Regions from separate parts of the Bradyrhizobium sp. CCGUVB1N3 genome, predicted to be linked through region 2. Evidence: riboswitches for the same ligand, from Rfam matches in the RefSeq annotation. Region 2 holds a riboswitch; the other holds the start of a gene.
What was found. Region 2 has a riboswitch for ZMP and ZTP ahead of NLM33_RS49945 (N-formylglutamate amidohydrolase). Riboswitches for the same ligand answer to the same signal wherever they lie in the genome.
Positions count from the first base shown of each region.

Region 1 (14,434 bases), 2.1 Mb from region 2:
GGACTCTGGTTCATCGTGTTCGTGACGCCGATGTTCCTGTTCACGCCGGACTATCCCGCCAAGCGGCCGGTGCGCGCGGCGTTGCGCGCAGGACTCACGCAGCTGAAGCAATCGCTCGGCGAACTGCCGCGGCAGAAATCGCTCGCGACGTTCCTGCTCGCCAACATGATCTACACCGACGGCCTGGTGTCGCTGTTCGCCTTCGGCGGCATCTATGCCGCCGGCACGTTCGGCTGGCACACGATCCAGATCGGCACTTTCGGGATCATCTTGGCGATCGCCGGCACGTTCGGCGCGTGGCTCGGCGGCAAGCTCGACGATCTCCTGGGACCGAAGCGCGTGATTGCCATCAGCATGATGATCCTGCTGCTGTCGCTCGCCGCGATCCTGCTGGTCGACAAGGATTCGATTCTGTTCATCAGCGTGGCGCCGCCCGAGCCGGGCGGACCCATGTTCGCGGGCGCAGCCGAGCGCGCCTATCTCGTACTGGGATGTCTGATCGGCGCCGCCGGCGGCCCACTCCAGGCCGCCTCGCGCACGCTCCTCATCCGTCTCGCACCGAAGGACCGCATCGCGCAGTATTTCGGCCTGTTCGCGCTGACGGGAAAAGTGACGTCTTTCATCGGTCCGCTGCTGATCGGCGCAATCACGGCCGGGACTGCGAGTCAAAAGGCCGGCATGGGCGTGCTGGTGGTGTTCTTCGCCGCGGGGCTGGCGTTGTTGATGCGGGTGCGGGAGTAGCTGCGGCTCGTAGCCCGGATGGAGCGCAGCGCAATCCAGGGCACTATCGCCAGGCATTTCAAGGTCGTCCCGGCGAAGGCCGGGACCCATTACCCCAGGGAGCAGTTTGGCGAAGACTGGCAGTTAAGCAGTCATTCCACGGTACTAAGACTACGCGCTACCGATAGATCACGCGGTATGGGTCCCGGCCTTCGCCGGGACGACGCGTGGAGGGTGCGTGCCCACCGCGACCCGGATTTCGCTGAAGCGCAATCCGGCTACGCTGGATCAGCTAGTGCCGGAAGTGCCTGGTGCCCGTGAACACCATGGCGATGCCGTGCTCGTCGGCGGCCTTGATCACCTCGTCGTCGCGCATCGAGCCGCCGGGCTGAACCACGGCAGTGGCGCCAGCCTCGATGCAGGCGAGCATGCCGTCGGCAAACGGGAAGAACGCATCTGACGCGACGACCGAGCCCTTGGTGAGGGGCTCGGCGAGCTTCAGCTCGTTCGCCGCATCCTGCGCCTTGCGTGCCGCGATCCGCGCCGAATCCACCCGGCTCATCTGGCCTGCGCCGATGCCGACGGTGGCCAGATCCTTGGCATAGATGATGGTGTTGGATTTGACGTGCTTTGCGACACGGAACGCGAACTTGAGGTCGCGCATCTCGGCGTCGGTCGGCGCACGCTTGGTCACCACCTTGAAGGTCATGTCGTCGACCACGGCGTTGTCGGGGCTCTGCACGAGCAAGCCGCCGGCAACGGTCTTGGCGGTGAGACCGGCCGAACGCGGGTCGGGCAGGCCGCCGGCGAGCAGCAGGCGAAGGTTCTTGCGCGCGCCGATGATGGCGATTGCCTCCTCGCTCGCGTCCGGCGCGATGATCACCTCGGTGAAGATCTTCGTGATCTCGCGCGCGGTGTCGGCATCGAGCGCGCGGTTCATCGCGATGATGCCGCCAAAGGCGGAGGTCGAGTCGCAGGCCAGAGCCCTGCGATAGGCGGTGGCGAGATCGGGACCTTCCGCGACGCCGCAGGGGTTGGCATGCTTGACGATGACGCAGGCCGCGGTGCGCTTGGCGTCGAACTCGCCGATGCACTCATAGGCCGCATCGGTGTCGTTGATGTTGTTGTAGGAGAGCTCCTTGCCCTGCAATTGCCGCGCGGTCGAGACGCCCGGCCGCTTGTCGGGCGTCGCATAGAAGGCGGCGGTCTGGTGCGGGTTCTCGCCGTAGCGCAGCGCCTGGATCAACTTGCCGCCGAAGGCGCGGTAGTCGGGCGCGTCGATCTCGAGCTGCCGGTTGAACCAGTTGGAGATCGCGGCATCATAGGCGCCGGTGCGCGCATAGGCCTTGGCGGCGAGGCGCCGGCGCAGCTTCAACGTGGTCGCGCCGTTGTTGGCGGCGAGCTCGTCGAGCACGGCCTGGTAATCCTGCGCCTCGACGACGACGGCGACATCGTCATGGTTCTTGGCGGCGGCGCGGATCATCGCGGGACCGCCGATGTCGATGTTCTCGATGCACTCCTCGAAGCCCGCGCCTTTGTCGACGGTCGCCTCGAACGGATAGAGATTGACGACAAGGAGATCGATCGGCGCGATGCCGTGCGCCTTCATCGCTTCCGCATGTTCCTTGTTGTCGCGGATCGCAAGCAGGCCGCCATGCACCTTCGGATGCAGCGTCTTGACGCGGCCGTCCATCATCTCGGGGAAACCGGTGAGGTCGGAGACGTCCTTCACCTTGAGGCCGGCGCTCGCGATCGCCTTGGCAGTGCCGCCGGTCGACACCAGCTCAACGCCGTGGGCGGCAAGCGCCTTGGCGAATTCGATCAGGCCGGTCTTGTCGGAAACGGAGAGCAGGGCGCGGGTGACGCGGCGGGGGTGGTCAGTCATGAGCAAGATCCTCTGTTCAGGGAGTCCCTATGCCCAGGCGCGCGGCAGCTATGTCCCGCGCTTCCCGATGGTGCTCCATCCAAGGTCGCCAGTCGCGCGAGCGGAGGCTCGTTACCAGCTTTCGGTGCTGTTCACAACGGCTAGATAGGACGGAATCGCGCTGCCTTTACAGCGGAAGTTCCGGCTCCCGCCGGGCGTTGCGGCGGGCATTGGTGACTTGGGGCGAAGCAGTGGAGCGGACAAAGCTCCAGCGGATCGAGGGGGCCTGACGCGCATCCTGCCGGATCACGATCTGCGCGGTGCGGCGCGGCCCGTCATTGCCGGCCAGGAACACGCTGTCCTCGAGATCGACCTTGTCGTCGAGCGCCTCGAAGGTCCAGACGTCGCGGTTCGGCAGCACCAGCATCACGCCGCGGGCGTCCGACAGCCGGCTCGCCTTCACCGCCGGATGCAGGTGGAAGCGCAGCGCGAAATCGGAATTCGCGCCCTTCAGCCGTCCGCTCTGCGGCGGCGACAGCGTATCCTCGCCGTCGAGCCGCGTGCCATCATTGCCGACCATCACCACACGCCGGTGGATCACGCCGAACTTGGCGAGATAGCCGTCATGCGACGTCGTCAACAACGTGCCGTTCGCAACGACCTCGCGAAAATTCTCGACGACGGCCGGCCCGCTGATCACGAGCGCGCCGTGCAGCAGCTTCTTCATCGCCGACAATTCGACGAACTGACAAGACGACGTTTCGCGATAGGTCAGCGTCGAATGCGCCGCGGTGCCGCGCGCGAACGGCCGCCAATTGTCGCGCCCCGTCGTCGGCATGCCGCAATTGGTCACGATGCGGCTCGTGCCTGAGGACAATTCGAATGACAGGCAGCCGGCATGGGCGTCGTGGCTGACATTGGCCGGCGGCGGCGCGCCGGTGTCCATGATCAGCGTCAACGCTCCGGCGTCGAGGCGCTGGAAGCCGGTATGCGGCATCGTCGCCATCGGCGCGCCGTGGGTATCGTCATAGGCCAGCAGCGTGGCGAGCAAATCCGACGACGTCGCGCTCATGCCGTTGAACAGCGCAAAGTTGCCGTCGCCGTGCCGGAAGAAGCGCAGCATCGGCATCATCCGGTCGATCGCGTTGAGCAGCGCCGGCGGCGGCGCGATGTTGCGCGCCGCAAAGGTCTGGCGCAGCGGCAACAGGTCGATCAGGAGCTCGATCAACGCGCCCGGATTGCGGGAGATGTGTCCGCCGTCGGGGAGGATCTGACGCTGCAATTCGTCGGATAGTTTGCGCGAGGCGCTGCGGATGTGGCGCGCCTGGTTGGCAAGGCACAGCGAGGCGTAGCAGAGCGCGATCAACACTTGCAGCCGCGGCACCCCGTCGGGGATGTCGACCATCGTGAAGCGCAGAAAACGAATTTCGCGGGCCAGCGCCCGCAGGTAACGGCGATAGAATTTGTTGTCGGTGTCGCCAAGCACCAATGGGGCCTGCGACAACAGCGAGATCACGCGACGCGCCAGCACGTCGGCGCGGCGGGCCACGGCGCGGCGCTTGTTGGCGGGATTGGAGATCCAGTCCTCGACCAGCGAGCGGGCGTTGGCCCGCGTCAGCGCCGTGTCGGCGGCGCGCAAGTGACGCAGCCAGCCGAAGCCGAGCAGGGCGACCTCCCAGTCCTCCGACGGCGGCTCGAGATCGAAGATCGAGCGGCCGTGGCAATTGACGATCTTGCCGGCGAACACGAAGCGCCCGGCATAGATCTCGGCTGCGCGCGTGGCGTCAGCGGTGCGTAGGTCGTGCGGCGCGATGATCAGCCGGTCGGTGCGGCCTGGCCAGAGCCGCGACACCGCCACCGACCCGCCGCTCGCGCGCGCCAGCATGTTCCGCGCGAAGCGGTTCATGACCAACGTCGAGATGCGTCTGCGTTGAGCGACCGACACGCCTTGCCTTGAAGGGGGAGAGGATTCCTGACGAATCCTTTTAATCCCAAAATCGGCCGGCTGACACCACCTTGAAAGGCGGCGAATCAGCATCAGCGACGCAAAATCCGGTGCAAAATCAGGATTTAACCAGCCGGGCGGCGAAGAATCCGTCGAGCCCGCCGAGCCGTGGGTCGGCGTTTGGCAAATGGCTCGGCAGGGTGCGCAGGTCGCCCTCAGTGGTAATGATCTCGGCCAGGTCCGAGACCTCGGACGGCTGGATGGGCACGCGGCGCAGCGCCGGCTCTTCTGCCAGCAGCGTGGCGATCGCCTGCTCGCCTTCCTCTGGCTCCAGCGAGCAGGTGCAATAGACCAGCGTTCCGCCCGGCTTGAGCAATGAGACGGACTTGCGCAGCAGGCGCTGCTGAAGCGACGTGAGCGCCGCGATGTCGGACTCCTGGCGCAGCCAGGCCACATCGGGATGGCGGCGGATCGTGCCGGTCGAGGTACAGGGCGCATCGATCAGGATACCGTCAAAGCCGTGCTGTGGACCCGCCCATTCCACGGCGTCGGCGACGACGGTTTCGGCCTGCAACGACAGCCGCGCCAGGTTCTCGCGCAGCCGTGCCACGCGCGCCGGCGAACGGTCTACCGCGACAACATTCGCGCCGGCGTGCACCAGCTGGGCCGTCTTGCCGCCGGGAGCGGCGCAGAGATCGGCGATGGATTTTCCCGCGATATCGCCGAACAGCCGGGCCGGCAATGCGGCTGCGGCGTCCTGGACCCACCATTGGCCTTCGCTGAAGCCGGGCAGCATGGTCACCGCGCCGTGCAGCAGCGTGCGCACGGTTGCGGTCGGCAGCACCTCGCCGTGCAGGCGACTCGCCCATTGCGCGGCATCCGACTTCACGGTCAGATCGAGCGAGGGCTCGTGGCCGAGCGCGAGCGCCATCTCGCGCGCGGTGGTCTCGCCATAATGCGCGCTCCAGCGCGCGAGCAGCCAGGGCGGCAGGTCGAGCGATTGCGTCGCGACTTCCTCCAGCAGCGCCTTGCCCTCACGCGCGCAGCGGCGCAGCACGGCGTTGACGAGGCCGGCATAGCGCGCCGCGCGGCGGTCGGATTGCACCAGGCGGACCGAGAGATCGACCGCCGCGTGATCGGGAACATCCATCCAGAGAATTTGCGCAGCGCCGATCAGGAGCGCGCTTTGCGCGCGCGGCGCCTCGCCGGGGATGCCCTTGTCGAGCAGGCGCGACAGCACGTGGCCGAGCGTGCCGAGCCGGCGCAGGACGGTTGCCACCATGCGCCGCATCAGCGCGCGATCGCGATCGGCGAGCGTCTTCAGTCCGGGATGCGCGCCGCCACCGTCGAGCTGGTCGTCCAGCGTGCGGTGCTTGTGCAGGACACCATCGACGATGTCAGCGGCGATCCGCCGTGCCGCGAGGCCGGGCACTTCGGTGGGTGGAGCAAAACGTTGAGACGGCATGCGTAAGGTTCTGAGCGAGCGGCAGTTCCGCCGTGAGGGCGCATGCCTTAAGAAGCGCATCTGTGGCATGCGAATATGCCAAATGTAAGAATCGCCTCTGGTTTTTTCAGCCCCGCCTGACGATCTCTGCCATGGGCGCGGCGTTTTTTCCGATCGCGCGCGGCACGCAGCTGGGCTAGGAAGCCTGAGATGAACGATACTCCGTCCAACCCTCCCCGGCGCAAACCGCTGACGCCGGCCGCCCAGCGCGCGCTGGCGGAAGCCGAGGCACGTCGGCAAGTGGCTGCGGCCAAGGCCGAAGCCGCACCAAAAGAGTTGCAGGGGCCGAAGGGGCCCGAGCCGACGCGCTATGGCGATTGGGAGCGGAAGGGCATCGCCTCGGATTTTTGACACGGGGGCGTCACTTGTTGGTTCAGCCGACTCAGGCCTAGCGTCGGCCGATGCTTCCTCGCGACCGAATCAATTCCTATCGGCCTTCGTTCAGCGGCGCGCCGTTCGGCCGCCGCTTCGCGGGCCTGCTGCCATGGATGTTCGTGGTCGTCGTCGTGACGGCGATCGTGCTCACCTACCGGCATGGCACCAACTGGCCCGTTCCGCATGCCAGAGATGACCGGGCGCAGGACGCCGAGATCATCCTGCAGCAGGCCGGCAATCCCGACATTCGCCAGTCGGTTGACGTCATCCGCACCATCGACGGCGACACGTTTCTCGCGCGCGTGCATCAACACAACGGGCGCGATCTCGTCGCGCGGGTTCGCCTGCGCGGCATCGATGCGCCCGAAATGAAAGCGTCATGTCGGGACGAGTTGGACAAGGCCGAAGCTGCCACCGATGTGCTGCGCAATCTGCTCGGCCAGGGCGGCGTCGTGATCTACAATCTTGGCTCAGAGAAATACGGGCGCATTCTCGCCGATGTTGCCACCAAGCGCACGCCCAACGTGTCGGCAGCGCTGCTCGCGGGCGGTTATGCGCGCAGCTACAATGGCGGCCATCGCGAGGGCTGGTGCGCGCGCGGCTGGCGCTTCTGGCAATAAAAAAGCCGCGTCAAAACGCGGCTTTTCGTCTTGAAGCAGTTCGTTCTCAGCGCGTGACGACGACCGTCGTGCCGACCGACACGCGGCTGTAGAGGTCGCTGATGTCGTCGTTGAGCATGCGGATGCAGCCGTAGGAGACGAAGCCGCCGACCGAGCCCGGCACGTTGGTGCCGTGAATGGCGTATTCGCCGCCGGCCAGCGTCATCGCCGCGACGCCCATCGGATTGCGCGGCGAGCCGCCCGGGATCACGTCGGGAAGCTGCGGCTTGTCGCGCTTCACTTCGGCCGGAGGCGACCAGGCCGGGTTGCGATACTTGCCGTCGATACGGGTGGTGCCGGCCCACTGCTTGCCGGACTTGCCGACGCCCACGGGGTAGCGCATCGCGTGGCCGTCATCGAGGATGAGATAGAGCCGGCGTTCATTGGTTCTGACCACGATGGTGCCCGGCGAATAATCGGCTCCGTGCAGCCCCACCATTTCCGGCCGCGCCTCGGCCGCCGTCGACATCAAGACCCCTGCCCCGATGGTGGCGGCCAATGCCACCGCAATCCTCATCGACATCACTTGCTTCCTTATCCGTTGCCCCGAACGGGTTGTCCGAAAATGTACGCAAAACCCGGAAATCGCCCGCTCGCCCACGCATTCTTAACCGCGCGCATTAACCGGATGGTTTCCACGCGCCGCGCCTTGGGCCCAGCCAGCAGGGGGAACAAAGGAAAAGTTCCAATTAAAGTAAATGACCGGAAAACAACACTCGCCGGGAAAGATACGGGCGTGCCGGCCCACGCCCTGACAAGTGCGTGAGCACACGGGCTTTGCCGACAGGAAATGCTGTTGAAGCGGGACGTTCTCGTGTCCCGGACGCGGCGCGGCACGAAGTGACGCGACGCAGAGCCGGCAACTGTTATGTCGGCGCGGTCTGCAGGTAGGGCTTCCTGTCGCGCATCATGGCGTTGAGGACGGTTAGGAGCTTCCTGGCGACGGCAATGAGAGCGAGCTTGGCTGGTTTGCCGGCCTGTCGCAGTCGTGCGTAGAAGGCCTTGAACGGATCGGCCCGGCGAACCGCGTTGAGGGCAGCCATGTAGAGGGCGTCACGAACGCGCTTTCGACCGCCGGCGATCTTGCGTTTGCCACGGAAGGCGCCGCTGTCGACGTTGAAGGGGGCAAGGCCCGCGAGTGCCGCGATCTGTTTTGCACCAACACGTCCGAGTTCCGGCATCTTCGCGATGAGCTGCATGCAAGCCACGGGACCCACACCCGGCAGCGAGCGCATCAACTTTGCATCGTCCGCGATCTCCGGCTCGGCCTTGGTCAGCGCCTTGATGTCGGCTTCGATCTCGGCAACCTCGTCGTCGAGAACCTCGATAAGGCGGCTGATCCGTTCGGCCATGGCGCGGTCGTCAGCCTCGCTGCGCCGGTTCTTCTCCTGTGCGCGCATGAGAACCAGCTGATCCCGCCGTTTTGCAAGCCTCGACAAGGCGTTGCGGGCGGGATTGGCGGCCTGCTCAGTTGCCGGCTGCATGACCCGGCCAAAGGCCGCCAGCATCCGTGCATCGATCGGGTCGGTTTTGGCAAGTTGGCCGCTGGCCCGCGCAAAATCGCGAGCTCGAGCCGGATTGATCCGGGCGAAGCGGACACCGGCCTGATCCAGGGCCTCGCGAAGCGCGAGGTCATAGGTACCCGTGGCCTCGAAGACGATCAGCGCATCGCATCGCCAACGCGTCACCTGCTGTGTGATGGCCTGTGCCGCGTTGGCGATGCGCCTGGGCACACCGTCAGCTTCATCAAAGATATCGAGATGTTTTTTGGAGACGTCGATTCCGACGTAACGAAGGGGTATGATCACGGTGCCTGTCCCTGTGATGCGAGGTCTGTTGCCGCAGCCTCGTGCAACTGTTCAGGTTGGTAATGGAACGGGCGGGAGGCCGAGCCGGCTCACGGCGTCAAGCGCCAAGGACCCAACGGCTTCCCGCCCAACCCATCCTGACAGACTTCAAAGACACAGGGACCCAGAAACTGTCTGGGGCATGGGCCCCGGCTCTGCAGCGCACCGCTGAAGAAGCGCTGCGCTGCGTCCGGGGCACGAGGCTGTTTCTTACGCCGAAGTCTGCTTCTTGTTCTGGCGGTTCTTGACGAGGTCGTCGACCACGGCGGGATCCGCCAGCGTCGAGGTGTCGCCCAGGCTGCCCGGCTCGTCCTCGGCGATCTTGCGCAGGATGCGGCGCATGATCTTGCCGGAACGCGTCTTGGGCAGGCCGGGCGCGAACTGGATCTGGTCGGGCGAGGCGATCGGGCCGATCTCCTTGCGCACCCAGGTCACGAGCTCTTTCCGCAGATCCTCGCTCGGCTCGACGCCGGCCATCAGGGTGACATAGGCGTAGATGCCCTGGCCCTTGATGTCGTGCGGGAAGCCGACCACGGCGGCCTCCGAGACCTTCTCATGCGCGACCAGCGCACTCTCGACCTCGGCCGTGCCCATGCGGTGGCCGGAGACATTGATGACGTCGTCGACGCGGCCGGTGATCCAGTAGTATCCGTCGGCGTCGCGCCGGCAGCCGTCGCCGGTGAAGTACTTGCCCTTGTAGGTCGAGAAGTAGGTCTGCTCGAAGCGGGCGTGATCGCCATAGACCGTGCGCATCATGCCCGGCCAGGAACGGGTGAGGCAGAGATTGCCCGATGTCTCGCCGTCCAGCACCTTGCCGTCGGCATCGACGATCTCCGGCACCACGCCGAAGAACGGCAGCGTCGCCGAGCCAGGCTTCAGCCTGGTTGCGCCCGGCAGCGGCGTGATCAAGATGCCGCCGGTCTCGGTCTGCCACCAGGTGTCGACGATCGGGCAGCGGTCGTCGCCGACGACGCGATGGTACCACTCCCATGCTTCCGGATTGATGGGCTCGCCGACCGAGCCGAGCAGGCGCAGCGAGGCGCGCGAGGTCTTCTTCACCGGCTCGTCGCCGCCCTGCATCAGCGCGCGGATCGCGGTCGGCGCGGTATAGAAGATGTTGACCTTGTGCTTGTCGATGACGTTCCAGAACCTGGAATTATCCGGGTAGTTCGGCACGCCTTCGAACATCAGCGTGGTCGCGCCGTTGGCCAGCGGTCCATAGAGAATGTAGCTGTGGCCGGTGACCCAACCGACGTCGGCGGTGCACCAGTAGATGTCGCCGTCGTGATAGTCGAACACGTATTGATGCGTCATCGCGGCGTAGACGAGATAGCCGCCCGAGGTGTGCAGCACGCCCTTCGGCGTTCCGGTCGAGCCCGAGGTGTAGAGGATGAACAGCGGATCCTCGGCATGCATGTGTTCGGCCGGGCAGTCCGTCGTCACCATCTTGGCCGCGTCGTGGTACCAGAGGTCACGCGAGGGATTCATGTCGACCTTGCCGCCGGTGCGCTTGACGACGACGACCCAGTCGACGCCTTCGGTCTTGGCGAGAGCGGCATCGACATTGGCTTTCAGCGGCACCTTCCTGCCGCCGCGCAGGCCTTCATCGGCGGTGATGATCACCTTGGATTTGCAGTCGCTGATGCGCTGGGCGAGGCTGTCGGGCGAGAAGCCGGCGAACACCACCGAGTGGATCGCGCCGATCCGCGCGCAGGCCAGCATCGCGTAGGCAGCCTCGGGGATCATCGGCAGGTAGATGGTGACGCGATCGCCTTTCTTGACGTTGCGGGTGCGCAGGATGTTGGCCATCCGGCAGACCTCGTCGTGCAGCTCCTTGTAGGTGATGTGCCGGGACTGCGAGGGATCGTCACCCTCCCAGATGATCGCGGTCTGGTTGGCGCGCTTGGCAAGGTGCCGGTCGATGCAGTTCCAGGCGACGTTGAGGACGCCGTCCTCGAACCATTTGATGGAGATGTTGCCGGGCGCGAAGGAGACGTTGTCGATCTTGGTCGGCGCCTTCATCCAGTCGACGCGCTTGGCCTGCTCGGCCCAGAAGCCGTGCGGGTCCGAGATCGAGCGGCCGTACATGTCCTTGTACTTGGCCTGGTCGACCCAGGCGCGCTTCGCCCACTCTGCCGGCACATCGTAGATCTTCTCGGACATGTTTTCCTCCACCAAGCGGCAAGCTCAACGCCACGCCGACATCATTTGAATGATTATGCGTCGGGCTAACCGCGCCCGACAAGGAGGACAAGCTGGACCTTCGGCGGGCATCCGACCATGCGGGGGATCAAGGTCGGTGAGGGGGCCTGTCGCAAATCTGAAACAACCGGCGCAAAGGCCCTCGCGCCCTTTACCGAACATTGCGGAAGCTGCGACGCAGACCCTCCATGCGCCGAGGAGAGGTATTCAGGAACCGTTCGTCACTGATTCGGGACTCGCAATGCCGTTCGGAACCTCCTAAATGGCCTGACCGGGGTCCGTTGAGGTCCAACGGAACAAAAAACAAAACAACAGCATTGTCCGATAACAGGCGGAGCTAAGGCGTAACACTATGATGGATCAGCAGAATCTCGGGACGATGCGGCCCGCTTCAGCCGATCCCGCCGCTATTGCGCTGGCCAAAGCGCTCGGACAATGGCCGAAACCGACCGGTTTCAGGCGTCCTAGCCCCAAAAAGACCTTTGATACGGCCCCCGCGACCTCGGTCGAGGCGCTGGCTCGGGAGCTTGGTTTGCGGCTTGGCGACCAGAACGAGCTGACCATCCGGCGCATCAAGCGCGGCAAGGGCTATTCCTTCGTCCGCCCCAACGGTGCCCATATCCGCGACGCCCGCACCATCCGCCGCCTGCATGCCATGGCGGTGCCGCCGGCCTATCGCGAGGTGCGCTACTCGGCCGACCCGAGCTCGCATCTCCAGGCGGTGGGGCGCGATGCCGCAGGTCGGCTGCAATATCGCTATCACGCCGATTGGGAAAAGGTCCGCGAGCAGCGCAAGGCGCATCGCCTGGAAAAGCTCGTCGGCGCCCTGCCGAAGATCCGGCGCAAGGTCTCGATGTTCCTCTCCGGCGAGGAGCCGACGCGCGAGTTCGCGCTCTCGGCGGTGATCGAGCTGATCGCCCGCACCGCGATCCGTCCCGGCAATGAATCCTACGCCCGCCTCAACGGCACCCGCGGCGCCACCACGCTGCTGAAGTCCAACGTCACGCTGGAAGACGACTGCTTCGTGCTGACCTTCAAGGCCAAGGGCGGCAAGGCAGTGCGGAAGGAGTGCGACGCAGCCAAGCTCGTGCGCGCCATCGGCATCCTGCGCGGCGTGCCGGGCAAGCGCATGTTCCAGTATCGCGATGCCTCCGGCACGGTGCGCTCGGTGAATACGACGCAGGTCAACGCGTTCCTGCGCGAGATCGCCGGCATCAAGATTTCGCTGAAGGATTTTCGCACCCTGATGGCCTCGGCCGTCGTCGTGGAATCGCTGTCGCGGATCACGCCGGCGACCAGCCAGCGCGGCCGCAAGCGTCAGGTGCTGGACGCGATCCGTGCCGCTGCCGACCAGCTTTCCAACACGCCGGCGATCTGCCGCAGGAGCTATGTCCACGACACCATCGTCACCGCGTTCGAAGACGGTATCCTCGAGCGTTTTGCCGCGACGATGAAGGGGCAGCGCTCGCAGGCCAGGCGCGAGCAGCTTCTGGCGCAGGTGGTGGCGACGGCTGCGGTGTAACGCCCGCTACATCTTGCCCTGAGGCTTCATCACATCGGGTCCGGGATCTCGGCCCCCGGCCACGAGGCTCAACCGGCCCAGATAATGAGCCCAGCCCTTGCTATGGGCTTCGCATTGTTCTGCGGTCGGCAGGCCGCTGTGCGTCATGCGCAACAGCGTGCCGCCATCGCGTTCGATCAGGTCAATCTCGATCAGGCTCGAGCCGGGCGGCACTTCCTGACCGCCCTCCCAACCGAATGTGTAGGCGAGCCGATGCACCGGCACGACCTCGCGAAACGCGCCGCGGGCGACGCCGCCGCGCTGGCCAATACCCTTGAGCAGGTAAAGCCCGCCCGGCTGCGTCTCGAATGTCGCCTCCGAGCCCATCCAGTTCACGATCTTGTCGGGGTCGGCGAGGTAAGCGAAGACAGTGGCACGCGGGGCCGGAATATGGGTCTCGCGGCGGACTATGAATGGATCAGTCATCGGCGTCGGTTCCCAGGCTGAACTACGGAGATGGCGCCGCCCAAGCGGCTGTTCAAGGCCCGCCATCGACGATAGGCCGTGACAAAAATGGCGCGCAGACCGCATGATCGCGTCATGCAGTTGTCCTCGACGCTCGCCTGGCTCGTCGATGCCGCCGCCGAGACCAAGGGCGCCGACCGGCTGCTCGCGGATCTCGGCAAGCATCTCGTTACGGATGGATTGCCGCTCGTCGCGGGCAGCCTCACGCTGGACGTCCCGCATCCCTTGATCGCACAGCGAACCTGGCTGTGGCGCGCCGAGAGCGGCGAGGTCGTCGAAGCACTCGGTTTTGCGCCGGGGGCAGCCGCGCTCGCGCCACGCAACGATGCCGGCCGGCGCTGGCTGAGTGCAACCGCGACCGGCGCCGTCCACGAAGACGTGATCGGGCGGCGGCAGGACGGGCCGTTGCTCGGCTGGATCGGGCCGCGCCCGTTCACGCCGCGCGAGATCGACGATCTCCAGCAAGCCGCGCGCTTCGCCGCCGCGCCGCTCGCCGTGCTCGCCGCGCGGGCCACGCTGGCGGCCGCGCTCGAAGCCTATCTCGGCCGGCGCAGCGCAGAGCGCGTGCTGGCGGCGCCGCTGCGCCGCGACCTCGGCGAAACCATCCAGGCGGCACTGCTCTATGCCGATCTGCGCGACTTCACGGCGCTGTCCGAAGCCAACCCGCCGGCCGCGGTCATCTCGGCGCTCGATGCCTGGTTCGATCGCATCGCGGGCGCGGTGCACGCCTTTGGCGGCGAGGTGCTCAAATTCATCGGCGACGGCGTGCTGGCGATCTTTCCCGTGGTTGATGATTCGCCGCGTCGGGCCTGCGACGCCGCGTTGCGCGCGGCGACCGCGGCGCGCGCCGGCATGATGCATCTGGATGACGAACGGCGCCGCCAGGGATTGCCGTCGCTGTCGTTCGGCGCCGCGCTTCATCTCGGAGAGATGCTGTGGGGCAATATCGGCGCCGCCAATCGGCTGGATTTCACCGCGATCGGTTCGGCCGTCAACCTGGTGAGCCGGCTCGAGGGATTGTGCAAGCCGCTCGGCAAGTCGGTTCTGGTGTCGGGTGCGCTCGCCGCGGAGACCGACACGCGATTGCTGCCGCTCGGGATGCATCCGCTGCGCGGCATCGCCGCGCCATGCGAAGTGTTCGCACTACCGGAAAGTTGATGGAGTAGTCGGCTGCCGTAGGGTGGGCAAAGGCGCGCTCTTCGCGCGCCGTGCCCACCATCTCTCAATGAATGCAAAAGCAGAGGTGGGCACGCTGCGCTTTGCCCACCCTACAATTCTGGCCGGCTACACCC
Region 1 covers NZ_JANADR010000001.1:6,344,535-6,358,968, forward strand. The annotation lists gene NLM33_RS30245 (MFS transporter) at 1-741, shown strand, start outside; gene purH (bifunctional phosphoribosylaminoimidazolecarboxamide formyltransferase/IMP cyclohydrolase) at 1,013-2,605, opposite strand; ZMP/ZTP riboswitch at 2,630-2,711, opposite strand; gene NLM33_RS30255 (heparinase II/III family protein) at 2,772-4,490, opposite strand; gene NLM33_RS30260 (RsmB/NOP family class I SAM-dependent RNA methyltransferase) at 4,648-5,994, opposite strand; gene NLM33_RS30265 (DUF1674 domain-containing protein) at 6,184-6,384, shown strand; gene NLM33_RS30270 (thermonuclease family protein) at 6,435-7,028, shown strand; gene NLM33_RS30275 (L,D-transpeptidase) at 7,075-7,590, opposite strand; gene NLM33_RS30280 (transposase) at 7,934-8,875, opposite strand; gene acs (acetate--CoA ligase) at 9,125-11,077, opposite strand; gene NLM33_RS30290 (DNA topoisomerase IB) at 11,469-12,638, shown strand; gene NLM33_RS30295 (SRPBCC domain-containing protein) at 12,645-13,103, opposite strand; gene NLM33_RS30300 (adenylate/guanylate cyclase domain-containing protein) at 13,218-14,300, shown strand; gene NLM33_RS30305 (EVE domain-containing protein) at 14,427-14,434, opposite strand, start outside.
Region 1: another riboswitch for ZMP and ZTP. It lies ahead of purH (bifunctional phosphoribosylaminoimidazolecarboxamide formyltransferase/IMP cyclohydrolase); the one in region 2 lies ahead of NLM33_RS49945 (N-formylglutamate amidohydrolase).

Region 2 (14,434 bases):
GACATTGGTCGGACGGGCAGCGCTCGTCCCGTTGTGGAACCATGGCGCGCACCACTCGCCGGCACCTTGCTCGATTGCCGCGATGATCTCGGCGGTGATGCGGCCGTAGACATCGGCCCGATCTCGAAACGCCATGATCAGGCCCTCCCTGCGCAGGAGGTCTCAGCGTTCAAGAATACAGTTGCAACATGACCTAAGCCCGGCACCTTCCACCGCGTATCGCCCGTGCCATTGCCGGCGATGCGCTGCACGGCCGCCACGAGTGCATGATCAAAGATACGCCCGTATTCAGGGCCTGTAACAGCGCGAAGCTCAACGCGACCATCTTCGATCTCGAGCGTCTTCACTTGCTCGGCGGAATGGGAGGTCAAGCCGTACTGCAGGTTGATGCCGGCGAGCGGCGCCGGAAGCTGCCGGAGGTAGGCCGCTGGCGCTCCGACAAGGCCCGCGAGTTGGCTGAAGCTCCAGTGGGTCGGTGCGATCGGCGCATCGCAGCCGGGCAGTATCAGCGCCAGGCGCTCAGCATTGTCGCGGCTGGCCTCCACCCGGATCGCTGCGCTCTCGACCGTTCGGGTCCGGCTGCGCTCGGTCCGTCGGTGCATGGCGGCGTAGAGGTCTGACAGCGACAGATAGCGCTCGTCCGCCGGCCGTGAAAACCACTCCGAGGATACGCGGCCGATGCGCTCGCCGCGGGTTACGTCCACCTTGTAGCCGCCGACTCGGTCGCGGCCAGCGCTCAGAACTTCGCCTTGAGTCATGGGTCATCTCCATGACGGGCGCCGGAGGCCTCTCCTCCAGCCCTCAACTCGTCACGGCGAAGCCCGTCCACCCTCTCACTCTCATGGGGCGTTGCGGGGCTCTCCCGCAGAGGAGGCGGCCGAGACCATAGGCTCGGGCGTAGGGGGAGGCTTTCCCCTCAAAGGCGCACCGCCGGAATTCAGCATGTCAGGATCGGCGTATTTCCGCCCTTCCGGCCGTTTCCGCCGACTTGGCCTGTCTATTCAGTTCATCGCAAGAGAAACAAAGTCTCAATCTTGCCGATATTCGTCACGCGAATCGAACTCTGAAAAATCGGTCAGCGTGTCGCAGCGGATGCTGTAGCACATTTGCGAGGCTTCCTGAAAATGCGTGCCGCGCAGATACACCGTTGCATCTGTTGAGTGATAGACTGCGACCCTTGCTCAACTGGCGATTGACGTGGACAAACCACGGGGAGAGCGGGGTATCGTGCCGTTCGCCTGGGCCGCCGAGCGGATGCTCGGTTAATTCTAGAGTGAGGGACGCTGCCCATGACCAACATATTGGCTGGCGCGAATACATGCGGTCAGGAGCTGTATCGAATCGGGCAACCTGCGGGGAAAATCAGTTCCCGTCATTGCTAGTATGCCGCACAGCGGCACGTTCGTTCCGCCATCGATCGCGAATGCATTTACGCCACTTCATCGAGCGTGGCTGAGAAACACTGATTGGTATCTCCCAATGGCCTACGATTTTCTGCCTGAGTTGGGCGTTACGACTATCGAGGCTAAACACAGTCGATACGTCACTGACCTAAATCGGGATCCGGAAGGACTGTTATTTGGCTCATTCCACGAAGCTGTCATCTTCGACTCGATGTTTGATGGAACGCCGATCTATCAGGAGCTCCCGGAAACACTGAGTCTTCGTCAACGATTGGTCGACTACCACTCATCCTTACCATGAAGAGCTGTCCAATATCATCGGACACCTGCTGACCTTGCATAAGCGGGTTCTGCTTCTTGATCTTCACTCTTTTTTCGGCCCCATTGAAGACGATGTCTGCGTCGGTGACCTACGGGGTGTATCGTGTCGGCAAGAGACGACCAATCTCGCCATCAATGCCTTCGAACGACAACGCTTCCGGACGGTCTGCAACGAGCCCTTCTCGGGCGGTTATTTGATTAGGGATACTGCGACTCTTCGACGGAGACGCTACAGATCGAGCTACGCTACACAACGTATCTGGACTGCAGTCACATAGACGAGCCTATCCGACCGCGAATCGATCCAATACAGCTTCAGCACTTAAAACCGCGACTTCGCGATGTGTTCAAAGAGATTATCGATCTGTGGTGCGGGATGTAGCGGGCCAGTGCAGCGCGCGGCTGGTTTGCCGGGGCTGGCGAGCGCGCGCCACTCGGTCTTCAGACGCGGACAAAGTCGACGAGTTCGTCAATGAGGCGAAGATTGATGGACCGGATGCCGCTCACAACCCGCGTCTGCGCATCGGATTTATAATCTGAGCTCCGGTGAAATCCCTCTCGTTATCCGTTACGACAGTACATTCGTTAGCCGCCGCAATGGCTGCGATGATCATGTCGAGCCCACTGCGCGGCCGTCCGGCGACTTTGCCCTCCGCCATCAGGCGCGCCCAGACAAGCCCGGCCTTCTCGTCGAATGGCAGAATGCGGCCCGCGAACAGGGCCTGAGGCCCATCCGGGCCGGAGAACCACGCATCGAGAGCGTCCCGTTTTTTCCCGCGCGGCTTTTCAAGGATGCCGCGCCGGATTTCCGCGACCGTAAGCGATGCGATGAACAGATCCTCATCTCGCTGTGCTGCCATCCAAGCCAGTAGCGGCTCTGACGGCTGCGGCTTGACGACGTTACTGATGATGTTGGTGTCGAGAAGATAGCGCGTCACAGGTCGACCTTGCGCCCTTCTTCGCGTGGGCGCGTCAGGTCGAGATCGGCGCCAACGAGCGGAGAGCGACGCAATGCGTCCAAGATGCCACCGGGCTTGGAGGGTTCGCCAGAAACGGCCTGTTGAACCGTGCGCCGGAGACTACCAGCTTCCGGGCCTTCCTCGATCAGCTTGCGCGCAAGCGCTCTGATGAGGTCGCGATCGGTCTCGAGGGCGTGGAGTTCGAACCGCACAATGCCACGCTTCGTCAGCCGGGATCGGTAATTTTCGATCGCCCTTTTCTGTGCGCTTTTGCTCACTGATCGCCTCCATCGTATAGCTGGTTATATAGCCGAATTTTCGGTTCGCGGCAAGGCCGCGACTCTTTTGTGACCCCGCGAGCGGCAGAGGTGGAAGAAATGATAGGAGGGCGGAGCTGTGCGCTCTTAGCAATCACGCAAGTGGCGGTTCGGACGGTCATCACGAAAATATTTTTTGTGCGCTCGACTTTGCGATCTCCCGATCTGCTACGCCTCGCATGTCGGATCAGCGCGTGGCTACGATGCAACGCATTGAATTATGAGATGTTTTTCCTTGTCTTGGGGCCGCAATTCGTCATCTTTGTCGGGATGCGGAGCGATCCGCGCAATGGCAAGGACGCGGCGGTGGCACTCCAAATTAGCCGAATTCCCTACGTCTGGTGCGTGCGCTTTCACCTTCGTCCTTGTCTGCTCCCATGTTCTATCGACTTCTGTCAAAGGAGGGAGAAGTGACGCGGCGTTGCGGACTTATGCATATGCGCCTGCCGAACAGTCCCCAGAGGATGGAGCCACCCTATTCTTCGACCGAGGTTGCGATGGCGATAGGCGTCTCACTGGACACGTTCTATCGCACGCGCCAAAGCCGGCACGAGCGCGACGGCTTGCCAGCGCCGATCAGCGAACGCGGACCGCTCAAATGGGAGCGTACTGGCTTCGACGCCTGGCTGACTCGGCATCATCCCATGCGCCCGAAGACGATCGCTAATGACGCATTCGCGCCACCGCCGGCGGCAAGCGACGAAGAACATCGCGAGCGCCTGAGAGTGGCCTATGGGCACAATGGCGCTTGACATTAAAGATGGTGCTAGATTCCAATGGCTGCCTTTCCTTTACTTCGGCGCCGAGGCTTCTATGGCCAATCCGAAATTCCCCTATGTGAAGTGGCGTGACGGCCGTCCGCGCTCGTCGCATGGCGCTTACGCGAGGGCACTCGGCTTTGTCGATACGGACCTGCGCCATCCGCCCCACGATGAAAAGGGCCGCCCGGTCGGCGCATGGTTCAATCTACAGGAGGCCTCCGACTTTTCCGACAGACGAAGCTCGGAAATTGAGGCGGCGCGGCGCGCTGGCAAACTGCCCAAAAAGATTACTGTACGGAAGCGTGCCACTATTGAGGATCTTCTGGACGACTGGAGCAAATCGGAGGAGTTCAAGGCATTGTCCTCCGCCTCGCAATCGTCCTATCGCAAGTGCATCTCAGCTATTCTCTATCGGCCGCAGACGCGCGAAGCTGCTGCGAGAATGCGCGCCGAGATTCGTGCTGCCAGACTTCTGGGCGTTGCCGAGCCCACGCGCGAACTCGAGGCGATCGCCACCGCAACACCATCGTCGATCGGTAAACCCGAGTTCCGAGCGTTCTACAACTATGCGAAGTCGGTACGCGGCCATCATATGGCGCTGGCGATGATCGCGACGCTGTCAGCCGCGTTTACTTGGGGCCAAGAAAGCATCCTGTGGCGCCTCGGACCCAACCCGCGGGAGGGCATGGAGTTCGATCATCCGGACGGCCGCATCGTGTTGGTCGCGATGCGAGAATTTTCCGCGTGGGTTGCCGCGGCCGATGCGATCGATCGGGCCTCGATCGGCGACAGCTTCTATCTGGCGCTGTTCACCGGGCAGCGCCAGACCGACCGGTTGATTATGCGCGACGAGAGCGACGCTGCGGGACGGCATGCGTTCCGGCAAAGCAAGACTGGCGAACTCGTCGACATCAAGGAGGCGCCTCAACTTAGTACACGGCTAAACGTTTCGCGGGCGCGGATAAAGGCGCTTAAGCTACGGCTTCAACTTGAGACGGTGCCGCTCGAGTTCGTTGTCAATGAGGACACCGGTGAGCCTTATGACGAGAGCACCTACCGCCATTGGGTGTCGACCGCGCGTGCCGTAGCCGTGTTCGGGTTTCTCGCACGCGATACCGTGCGCCGGGCGATCGTCCGCGCGGAGCGACTGACCACGGAATTGATCAGTACCGTCGACGGGCTGTTCGCGCCCTTCCCTCTCGATGAAGGGAACAAAGCGCAGCGCGCTCGCGCAATCGATCAACGCGCGCGAGCGTTGGCGGGATGGCTGGAGGCGCAGGCGGCGCGCGACAGCAATGGCGATGGCGGAGCATGGCGCCTGAAGCCGTGCCCGTCGCTGATGTTCGTCAATGGCGCCGGCGAACTCGACCAGAAACACGACCAGGACCTGCGCGATACCTGCGTGATGCTGCTTGATCGCGCCGGCTGCGACCTCCTGACGATCTGCGACATCACGGGGCACTCGTACCGAAGCGCGCAGACCATCGTGAAGCATTACCGTGCTCGCAATGCCGATCGGGCCGATACCGGCATCGACCGCCTCGAATTGCAGGTGCGCAAAGAAGGGATGAAGGGCTGATCGCCGACCGGCCGAATCTCATTTCGGCTGGTTGTAGCGTGCACGATGCAGCGGTGCTTGCGTGGTAATATTCTGGGTCTCGGACGATGACGAATGCCGTCCCGTCGATCGCCCGTGCCGAGCGCTAACCAACTTGGCGCTGTCAACGTAATTTCGCAGTCGGCCCATCAGCTTCAGCATCTCCTGGCCGGAAGATACTTCGCTATGCGAACCATCTCTCGAGAACACACCAAGAACTTCGTCGGCTCGTCGCATGGCGTGCGACGTGCGACCAGAAAAAACGTCGCACGAGACCAGTTTTGTTCTCGGCGACCTTCCCGTAACCTATTGAAAAAGAGGAAGTTTTGTTTGGTGGGCGCACCAGGGCTCGAACCTGGGACCCGCTGATTAAGAGTCAGCTGCTCTACCAACTGAGCTATGCGCCCGAAAGGCGGCTAATGCCTTGCGAGGCCGGTCGTTTAGCAAAGCGATCCCGGGAAGGCAAGCGATGTGGACGAGGTTTTCCAAGTCTTCATGGCCGGGTCCCAAAAAGAGAAAAGCCGCTGGATTCCAGCGGCTTCGCTCGCGTTGCCCGGAGAATTGCGGGGCCTTACAGGCGGCCGCCCTCCCGGTCCGGCCCGCCATCCCGGTCGCTGCCATGGAAGCGGTCCATGCCGCGGTCCATCATGCGGTCCATGCGGTGCTCCATGAAGCGGTGACGCCAGCCCTCCTCGCCGCCAAACGGGCCCTGGTGGCGGGTCAGAACGGCCAGGCGCCGCTTCTGGCCCTCATCCAGGGTTTTGTAGAGGGGATCGGCGGCATCGGCGATCTTCTTTAGCGCCGTGGACGTGGCACCCATGTCGTCAGCGCGCTGGCGCAGGCGGGCGACCGGATCATCCTGCTTGTCGGCATCGCCGGGGCCAGCGTTCATCCGCGCATTGGCGCGATCGATGCGCAGCTTGGCGAAATCGCGCACGGCGGCCTCGACCGGCGGCCACAGCTTCTCCTGGTCGGCATTCAGCTTCAACCCGGCATGCACGGCAGCGATGCGCGCATCGACCAAGGCGGCGCGATCTTCCGGATTCATGCGCATGTGACGCATGTGGTCGGAGAAACGGTGATATTGCGCGTAGACAGCGCCGGAGCCGGCGATGCTGAGCACCGCGATGGCGGCGATGGCGAACTTCCTCATACGAACCTCCTCTTCCAAGGTTCCCTGAAGATGGGCGCCATTTGCACCGTGTTCAACTTACAACTTCGATAGAGAGGCCAGTCTTACCAAGATGTAATCCGAAGATATATCCAAACACCGCTTTGCAAACACCGCTTCCATTGTCGCAGTTTGAAATTATTCGCAACAATGACCGCCAAAACGAATGAAGGGCTTCCGCGTCGCGCACGGAAGCCCTTCTCGCATTGCAACGGCGCGAGCTCAGTTCGTCGCGCTCTTCGCTTCCTTCTGGAATTCGTCGATCAACGGCTGGCCGACGCGGCCCGCGGCATCCTTGTAGACCGGCTCCATCGCCTTGCGCATCGCCTCGTCCTGCTCCGACGTCAGCGAGATGATCTCGTTCTTGCCGCTCTTCTTGATCTCGGCGAGCGCGTCGTCGTTCTCCTTCTGGGACTGCGCGTTGTTGAAGTCGGTCGCTTCCTTCATGGCCTTCGCAAGCTGGTCGCGGACATCGGCGGGCAGGTCGTCCCAGAACTTCTTGTTCACGATCACAACGTAGCCGATGTAGCCATGATTGGTCTGGGTAATGTACTTCTGCACCTCGTGCATTTTCTGGGTGTAGATGTTGGACCAGGTATTCTCCTGCCCGTCGACGACGCCGGTCTGGAGCGCCTGGTAGACCTCGGAGAACGCCATCACCTGCGGCAGCGATCCCAGCGCCTTGAACTGCGCCTGGAGCACGCGCGAGGACTGGATGCGGAATTTCACGCCCTGATAGTCGGCCGGCGTGATGAGTTTCTTGTTGGCGCTCATCTGCTTGAAGCCGTTGTCCCAATAGGCAAGGCCGGTGATGCCCTTGGAGTCCAGCAGCTTGAGCAGCCTCGCGCCAAGCGGTCCCTCCGTCACCTTCCGCAGCGTCTTCAGGTCGGGAAGGATGTAGGGCAGGTCGAATACCTCGAACTCGCGGATGCCGAGCGGACCAAACTTGGAGTTCGACGGCGCCAGCATCTGCACGCTGCCGAGCTGGAGAGCCTCGAGCTCTTCCTTGTCCTTGTAGAGCGTCGAGTTCGGATAGACCTCGATCTTCACCTTGCCGCCGGTGTACTTCTCGGCGAGCTCCTTGAACTTCTCGGCCGCCTTGCCCTTCGGCGTATCGGTTGCGACGACGTGGCTGAACTTGATGACGATCGGGTCGGCGGCTGCCGGACCGGCAAGCCCCAGAACCAAAGCCGCGACGGATGCCGCGATCGCGAAAGTGCGCATGATCTCTCCCTTGTTATTGTTTGGGCCGCCCCGCGCGCGGGCGGCCGATCCTTATGCCGGCTGCATCAATAGCGGCTCGCTTCCGCAGCCGCTATTGGCCGTTAGCAGGGCTGCTATCTCTTATCACGGTCATTCCGGGGCGATGCGACGGGACCGCACTAGCGCGGCCCGGAGCATCGAACCCGGAATGACAAGCTTCGCTTGTCAGCTCGCCGCCGCCGTCGTCACCGTATCGCGCTGGCGCTTCATGACGATCTTGTTGAGCGCGCCGAGATAGGCCTTGGCGGAGGCCACCAGCGTGTCCGGATCCGCCGCGCGCGCCGTCATCGAACGGCCGTCATGGGACAGACGGACCGACACTTCGGCCTGCGCGTCCGTGCCTTCGGTCACGGCGTGAACCTGGTACAGCTCGAGCTTGGCCTCGTGCGGCACCAGCGCCTTGATGCAGTTGAAGACGGCATCGACCGGACCATTGCCCTCGGCTTCCTCGATCCTGGTCTGGCCGTCGACGTCGAGCTTCATGGTCGCGCGCTGCGGGCCATGGGTGCCGGCGATCACGGTCAGCGAGGTCAGCTTGATGCGATCGTGCGAGGCCGCCATTTCCTCGTCGACCAGCGCCTCGATGTCCTCGTCGTAGATGTCCTTCTTGCGGTCGGCCAGCGCCTTCATCCGCGCGAACGCATCTTCCAGCTGGTTGGGGCCGAGCTTGTAGCCCATCTCCTCCAGCTTGTGGATGAAGGCATGGCGGCCGGAATGTTTGCCGAGCACCAGCGACGACTGCTTCAGGCCGACCATCTCGGGCCGCATGATCTCGTAGGTCGAAGCGTCCTTCAGCACGCCGTCCTGATGGATGCCGCTCTCATGCGCGAAGGCATTACGGCCGACGATCGCCTTGTTGTACTGCACCGGGAACGAAGTCGCCGCCGACACCACCTTCGAGGCGCGGGTGAGCTGCGTGGTGTCGATCTTGTTCCAGTACGGGAATTTGTCGTTGCGCACGTTGATCGCCATCACGATCTCTTCGAGGGCGGCATTGCCCGCACGCTCGCCGATGCCGTTGATGGTGCACTCGACCTGACGCGCGCCGCCGACGATGCCGGCCAGCGAGTTCGCAACGGCCATGCCGAGGTCGTTATGGCAGTGCACGGAGAACACCGCCTTGTCTGAATTCGGCACCCGCTCGATGAGCGTCTTCATGAAGTGGGTGTACTCGTCCGGCGTAGTGTAGCCGACGGTGTCGGGGATGTTCACCGTGGTGGCGCCGGCCTTGATGACGGCCTCGACGATGCGGCAGAGAAAGTCCATCTCGCTGCGGGTGCCGTCCTCAGCCGACCATTCGACGTCGTCGATCAGATTGCGGGCGCGCGCGACCATGGCAACCGAGGTCTCGATCACTTGCTCCGGGGCCTTGTTCAACTTCACCCGCATATGCAGCGGCGAGGTCGCGATCACGGTGTGGACGCGGCCACGCTTGGCGAATTTCACCGCTTCGGCGCAACGGTCGATGTCGGCCGGATGCGCGCGCGACAGGCCGGCGATGACGGCATTCTTGGAGCGGCGCGCGATCTCGCTCACCGCCTGGAAGTCGCCTTCGGAGGTGATGGGGAAGCCGGCTTCGATCACGTCGACGCCCATATCGTCGAGCAGTTCGGCAACCTCGAGCTTCTCCTCGAACGTCATGGTGGCGCCGGGGCACTGCTCGCCGTCGCGCAGGGTGGTGTCGAAAATGATGACGCGGTCCTTCTCGGACTTGTTCACGGTGGCCATTTCGAAATTTCCTTTAAGCTGGTGCGCCCTTCAGTTGGCTCGAGCGCTTGAGGTGTCCGGTGATCTCGTACAACCCCTGAGTGCCCAGGCGCGTTCGCCCAGCCGGCCCTCAGGGGCAGGTAAGAAGGAGCTCGCCAAGAAGGAGGGTGGGCAGGATCGCGGGCCGGGACGCGGCGGTGCAGACGGCCAGAGCCGCCTCCCCCGAAATCCCGTCATTTTGGCCGCGAATCAGCATTGCCAGACCCTTTGAGCCACAAAATCCTCGGCCAAAACCGTTGACGGTTCGTTGCCGGGAGGCTCGTTGAGGCGTTTCTAGACGAGAAATGGCTGAAACTGCAACGCCAAAAGATGGTCAGGGTAACTGACCTGATTGAGGTGCGCATCGGCCGACCCAACCCGGTCTTTCCCCTCGCCGCCGCCTCCATCAAACGCAAAGCGCCCGTCACGAAAAGCTCATGAAGACGGCAAAGCCTGCGTCGCGCGCTCGCGCTACATCGGGGCGCGGCATGGCCGGGCCGCGCCGGCCGATGGGAGGCGGCATCATGCTTGGCATCCGTATTGCGTGGCTCATCTTGTGGGTTGGTCTCGCCGCCAATCCGGTGACGGCAGCGCAGCCCGAATGGCTGGAGGGGGTGCGCCAGGGCGGCCACGTCATCGTGTTCCGACACGGTCCGACCTATGCGAACCAGGCCGACACCGATCCGCTCAACATGAAAAACGTCGCGGCCCAGCGGCAACTCACCGAGGAAGGGCGTGTGCAGGCCACGGCGGTCGGAGCTGCGATGCACAGGCTCGGCATTCCCGTCAGCGCGGTCATCACGAGCACGTTCCAGCGCGCGGTCGACACCGGCACGCTGCTCGGCTTCGGCACTGTCACGGCATCCGTAGACGTTACCGAGGGCGGTCTCGTGGTGTCGCCCGATGAGAACAACCGCCGCGCCCAGGCGCTGCGCAAGCTCGCGGCCACGCCGCCGCCCGCAGGCGGCAATCTCGTCATCGTCTCGCACAAGCCGAACCTCATGGACGCTTTCGGCAAGGACTGGTTCGACGTGCGCGAGGGCGAGGCTTCGGTGTTCAAGCCCGATGGCGCCGGCGGAGCGAAGCTGATCGTTCGCATCGGTGCAGGCGAATGGAGCAAGCTGGCGGAGACGATGCGGTGAATGCCCTCACCGCGTCCGCACGCGTTCGAACTCCGCCTGCGCCCGCGCGAACTTCTGATTGAACAGCCACATCGCATCGAGGATTTCGCGGAAGCTCGCCGACGTTCTTGCCCTGTCGGCGCGACCATAGGCAAAGATGCTGTTGTTGCGCAGATATTTCATCACGGTCGGGTCGGAGACTCGGCTCTGAAGTAAATTGCCCGACTTCAGCGCGGCTCGGGTCGCGGTCGGGATGATCTGGATGAGCTCGAAGAATTTCATCTGGTCGATCGGATCCGGCAGCGTCCTGGCGATGCCGGGGATCTGCGCGAAGAGATCGGCGTGCGCGTTCATGAGGCCGTCACGCACCGCGGTCCAGTGGTTGAGCCGATGGTCGAGGCCGGCGGCACGGGCCTCCTCCTTGTCGTCGCGCGCGATCATTTGCGGATCGAAGGCGGCGATCGAGGCCTTGATCGATTGCCATTGCTTGCGGCCGTTGCGGTCCTCCGACGGCCCTGTCTGAAAGCTGCCGATATAGGCCTTGGCGCGGCCGTTGCCGACATTCTGCTTGCCGTTGGTCTCGGCAAAGAATAGCCCCAGGCTGATGCGGCCGGCCGCATCGGCGCCTTTCGCGTCAAGTCCCTTGGCGCGCGCGATCGCGGTGCCGAGATCGACGACGTCCTTGAACGGCGTCGGCGAAGCCTGCGCATTCGCGGGCGGCGCCTCCATGACGTCGAAGAGGGCCCGGTATTCGTCGATCAGCGGTTCGATATCGGCGTCGAAATAGGTCGGCGGAACCTCGTATTTGTTGGGCCGCCCGATCCGCGACGGAAGCGCATCGGTAAGATCCTTGTAGGAGCTCATGACATCGACGCGTGCAAGGTAGAGGGCCTGGCCGGGGCGGTCCGGAAGCGGCTCATGCGCATCGATCTGGCGACGCCGCTGGTTCAGGATCGTCTTGAATTCATTCAAGGCGCGATCGTAGGTCTCGAGTGCCTTCGATTGCTCGGCCGTGAGCGCGGCCGGCTGTGCGCGCGCCGGCGAGCCGACATCGATCGGTGCCGTCAGCGCGATTGCGAGCGCAAGCGCCGCGCTTGTGAGGATGTAACGTCTCGCTCTCATGCCCGTCTTCGAGCTCATGTATTCGGCCGACTGCCTCAATCGTAGTCATCGGGAACAGGGCTTGGAAGCGCTACCTCACGATAAGTGTCAGATGTTTGCAACACTGCAAACCTATTTGAACAACGCCACAATAGCGCCGCAGGAATTTCCAAATCGAAAACGAAAGGTGCGCCGGTGAATGCAACATCAGGGGACACTGATGCAAAGACAGCGGGCGGTCGATGGCGATGGAGAGCGCGTCGGCTTTACTTTCTCCTTTCAGATAGCGGATGGTGGCCGACGGCGGGCCTGCTGCGTCAGGGTTGACGCTTCGAATTTTCACGACGCATCGGCGCTGTTCCGCGAGCGATGGCCCGCCATTGAATCGGTGGCACGCGACAGTGTCAGGGCCGCAGACAGCGGCGACGGCGTCATCGCGCTTGAGCTGCCGGCGGCGTGACGGAACCGTTACCTTCGTTCTTCGTGGCTAGCACCTGATAGAGCACGATCGCGCCGAAGGTCGCGGTGCCGATACCGCCCATCGTGAAGGCGCCGAACTTGAGCGTGAGATCGCCAGCGCCGGCGGTGAGCGCAACGGCGACCGTGATCAGGTTGCGGGGGGCGGAGAAGTCGACCTTGTTCTCGACCCAGATTCGCCCAGCCATCGCCGCGATCAGGCCGAACAGCACGATCGACAGGCCGCCAATCACGGGACCCGGGATCGACAGGATCAGCGCGCCGAATTTCGGCGAAAAGCCGAGCAGGATCGACACCACGGACGTCACCGCGAATAGTAGCGTCGAATAGACCTTCGTCGCCGCCATGACGCCAATGTTTTCGGCATAGGTGGTGACGCCGGTGCCGCCGCCGCAGGCCGAAACGATCGTCGCGAGGCTGTCGCCGAGGAATGCGCGGCCGAGATAGCCATCCAGACTTCGGCCGGTCATCGCTCCGATGGCTTTAATGTGGCCGAGATTCTCGGCGACCAGGATGATCGCGACCGGCGCGATCAGGAAGATCGCGTCGGCATGGAAGGTCGGCGTCGTGAATTTTGGCAGGCCGATCCATGGCGCGGCCGAAAGCTGGGTGAAATCGATCGGCTTGCCCAGACCGAAACCATTGGCGAGCAGGAGATAAAGGAGATAGCCGCCGATGGCGCCGACGATGATCGGCAGCCGGCGCCACAATCCCGGAGCCGCCACCGCGGTCAGGCCGATGATCAGAACAGTCAACAGTCCGACCCAGGTGTCGAACGCGCCTGCACTCACGGCCTTCACGGCCACCGGCGCGAGATTGAGACCGATCGCGGCGACCACCGCGCCCGTGACGACCGGCGGCATCAGGCGTTCGACCCAGCCGACGCCGGCCCACATCACGATCAGCGCAATGATGCCGTAGAGCACGCCGGCACCGACGATGCCGCCGAGCGCGACATCGATATTCGGATTCGGTCCCTTCCCGGAATAGCCGGTCGCCGCGATAACGACGGCAATGAAGGCGAAGCTGGAGCCGAGATAGCTCGGCACGCGTCCGGCAACGACCGTAAAGAAGATCAGCGTACCGGCGCCGGAAAAGAACAGCGCCAGATTTGGGTCGAACCCCATCAGCAGCGGCGCGATGATCGTCGCCCCGGACATCGCGACGCCATGCTGGAGGCTGGCAATGATGGTCTGGCCCCAGGGCAGCCGCTCCTCGGGCAGGATCACGCCCGACGTCTTCAGCTTCCAGCGCGGAAAGTAGCCGCTTGCATGCTCATCGGAGCCCGTGGCCATGTTCCCTCTCTTGTCCCGCGTCAGTCTCGCTGCGTCCTGCCCCTCATGGTGAGGAGGCGCGTCAGCGCCGTCTCGAACCATGAAGGCCCGGATATCGCGGCCATCCTTCGAGACGCCCGCCTGCGGCGGGCTCCTCGGGATGAGGAGTTGGAGTGTTATGACATAAGAAGGTCAGCTCGCCCAGTTCTCGCGGAATTCACCGAACAGCGTAATACCTCCGCAGGCATAGATGGTCTGACCGGTGATGTAGCTCGACTCGTCCGAGGCAAGAAAGGCGAACACCGCGGCGATCTCTTCGGCCGTTCCGACCCGGCCGAGCGGAATGTGGCTCTCGACCCCTTCGCGTTTCGTCACATCCCCGGTCCAGGCTGCGTTGATCGGCGTGTCGATCGCGCCCGGCCCCACGGCGTTGACGCGAATGCCGCGTCCGGCGAATTCGAGCGCCAGCGTGCGCGTCAGGTTCGCCATGCCGCCCTTGCTGATCGAATAGGCGAGATAGCCGGGTTTCGGGACGATCTGGTGCACGCTCGAGCAATTGACGATGGTGCCGCCGCCCTCGCGGCTGACGAAATGCGCCAGCGCCTTCTGCGCGCAGAGCACGGCGCCGTTGAGATTGACGTCGATGATGCGGCGATAGGCCTCGATGTCGAGCGCCTCGCTCGGCGATTCCTTCTGGAAGCCGGCATTGTTGACCAGGCAATCGAGCCGCGGCCAGCGCGACAGAATTGAATCGAACATTCGCGCGATGTCAGCCTCGACGCCGACATTGGCCTGAACGACGAGGTGGTCCCGATCACCATGCCCGCGCGAGGCGGCTTGCGCCAGTGCCAGCGTTTGCTCTGCATCCGCACGGTGCTCAAGGTAATTGATGGCGACGGTTGCCCCCTCCTGCGCGAAGCGAA
Region 2 covers NZ_JANADR010000001.1:8,485,612-8,500,045, reverse strand. The annotation lists gene NLM33_RS40120 (ArdC family protein) at 1-135, opposite strand, end outside; partial or broken gene NLM33_RS40115 (DUF932 domain-containing protein) at 195-758, opposite strand; ZMP/ZTP riboswitch at 1,172-1,251, shown strand; gene NLM33_RS49945 (N-formylglutamate amidohydrolase) at 1,306-1,704, shown strand; partial or broken gene NLM33_RS49940 (N-formylglutamate amidohydrolase) at 1,703-2,002, shown strand; gene NLM33_RS40110 (PIN domain-containing protein) at 2,228-2,662, opposite strand; gene NLM33_RS40105 (hypothetical protein) at 2,659-2,961, opposite strand; gene NLM33_RS40100 (hypothetical protein) at 3,498-3,752, shown strand; gene NLM33_RS40095 (hypothetical protein) at 3,733-5,340, shown strand; tRNA gene NLM33_RS40090 (tRNA-Lys) at 5,690-5,765, opposite strand; gene NLM33_RS40085 (Spy/CpxP family protein refolding chaperone) at 5,930-6,511, opposite strand; gene NLM33_RS40080 (TRAP transporter substrate-binding protein) at 6,752-7,753, opposite strand; gene NLM33_RS40075 (2-isopropylmalate synthase) at 7,958-9,520, opposite strand; gene NLM33_RS40070 (histidine phosphatase family protein) at 9,976-10,680, shown strand; gene NLM33_RS40065 (hypothetical protein) at 10,687-11,781, opposite strand; gene NLM33_RS40060 (solute carrier family 23 protein) at 12,192-13,532, opposite strand; gene NLM33_RS40055 (SDR family oxidoreductase) at 13,704-14,434, opposite strand, start outside.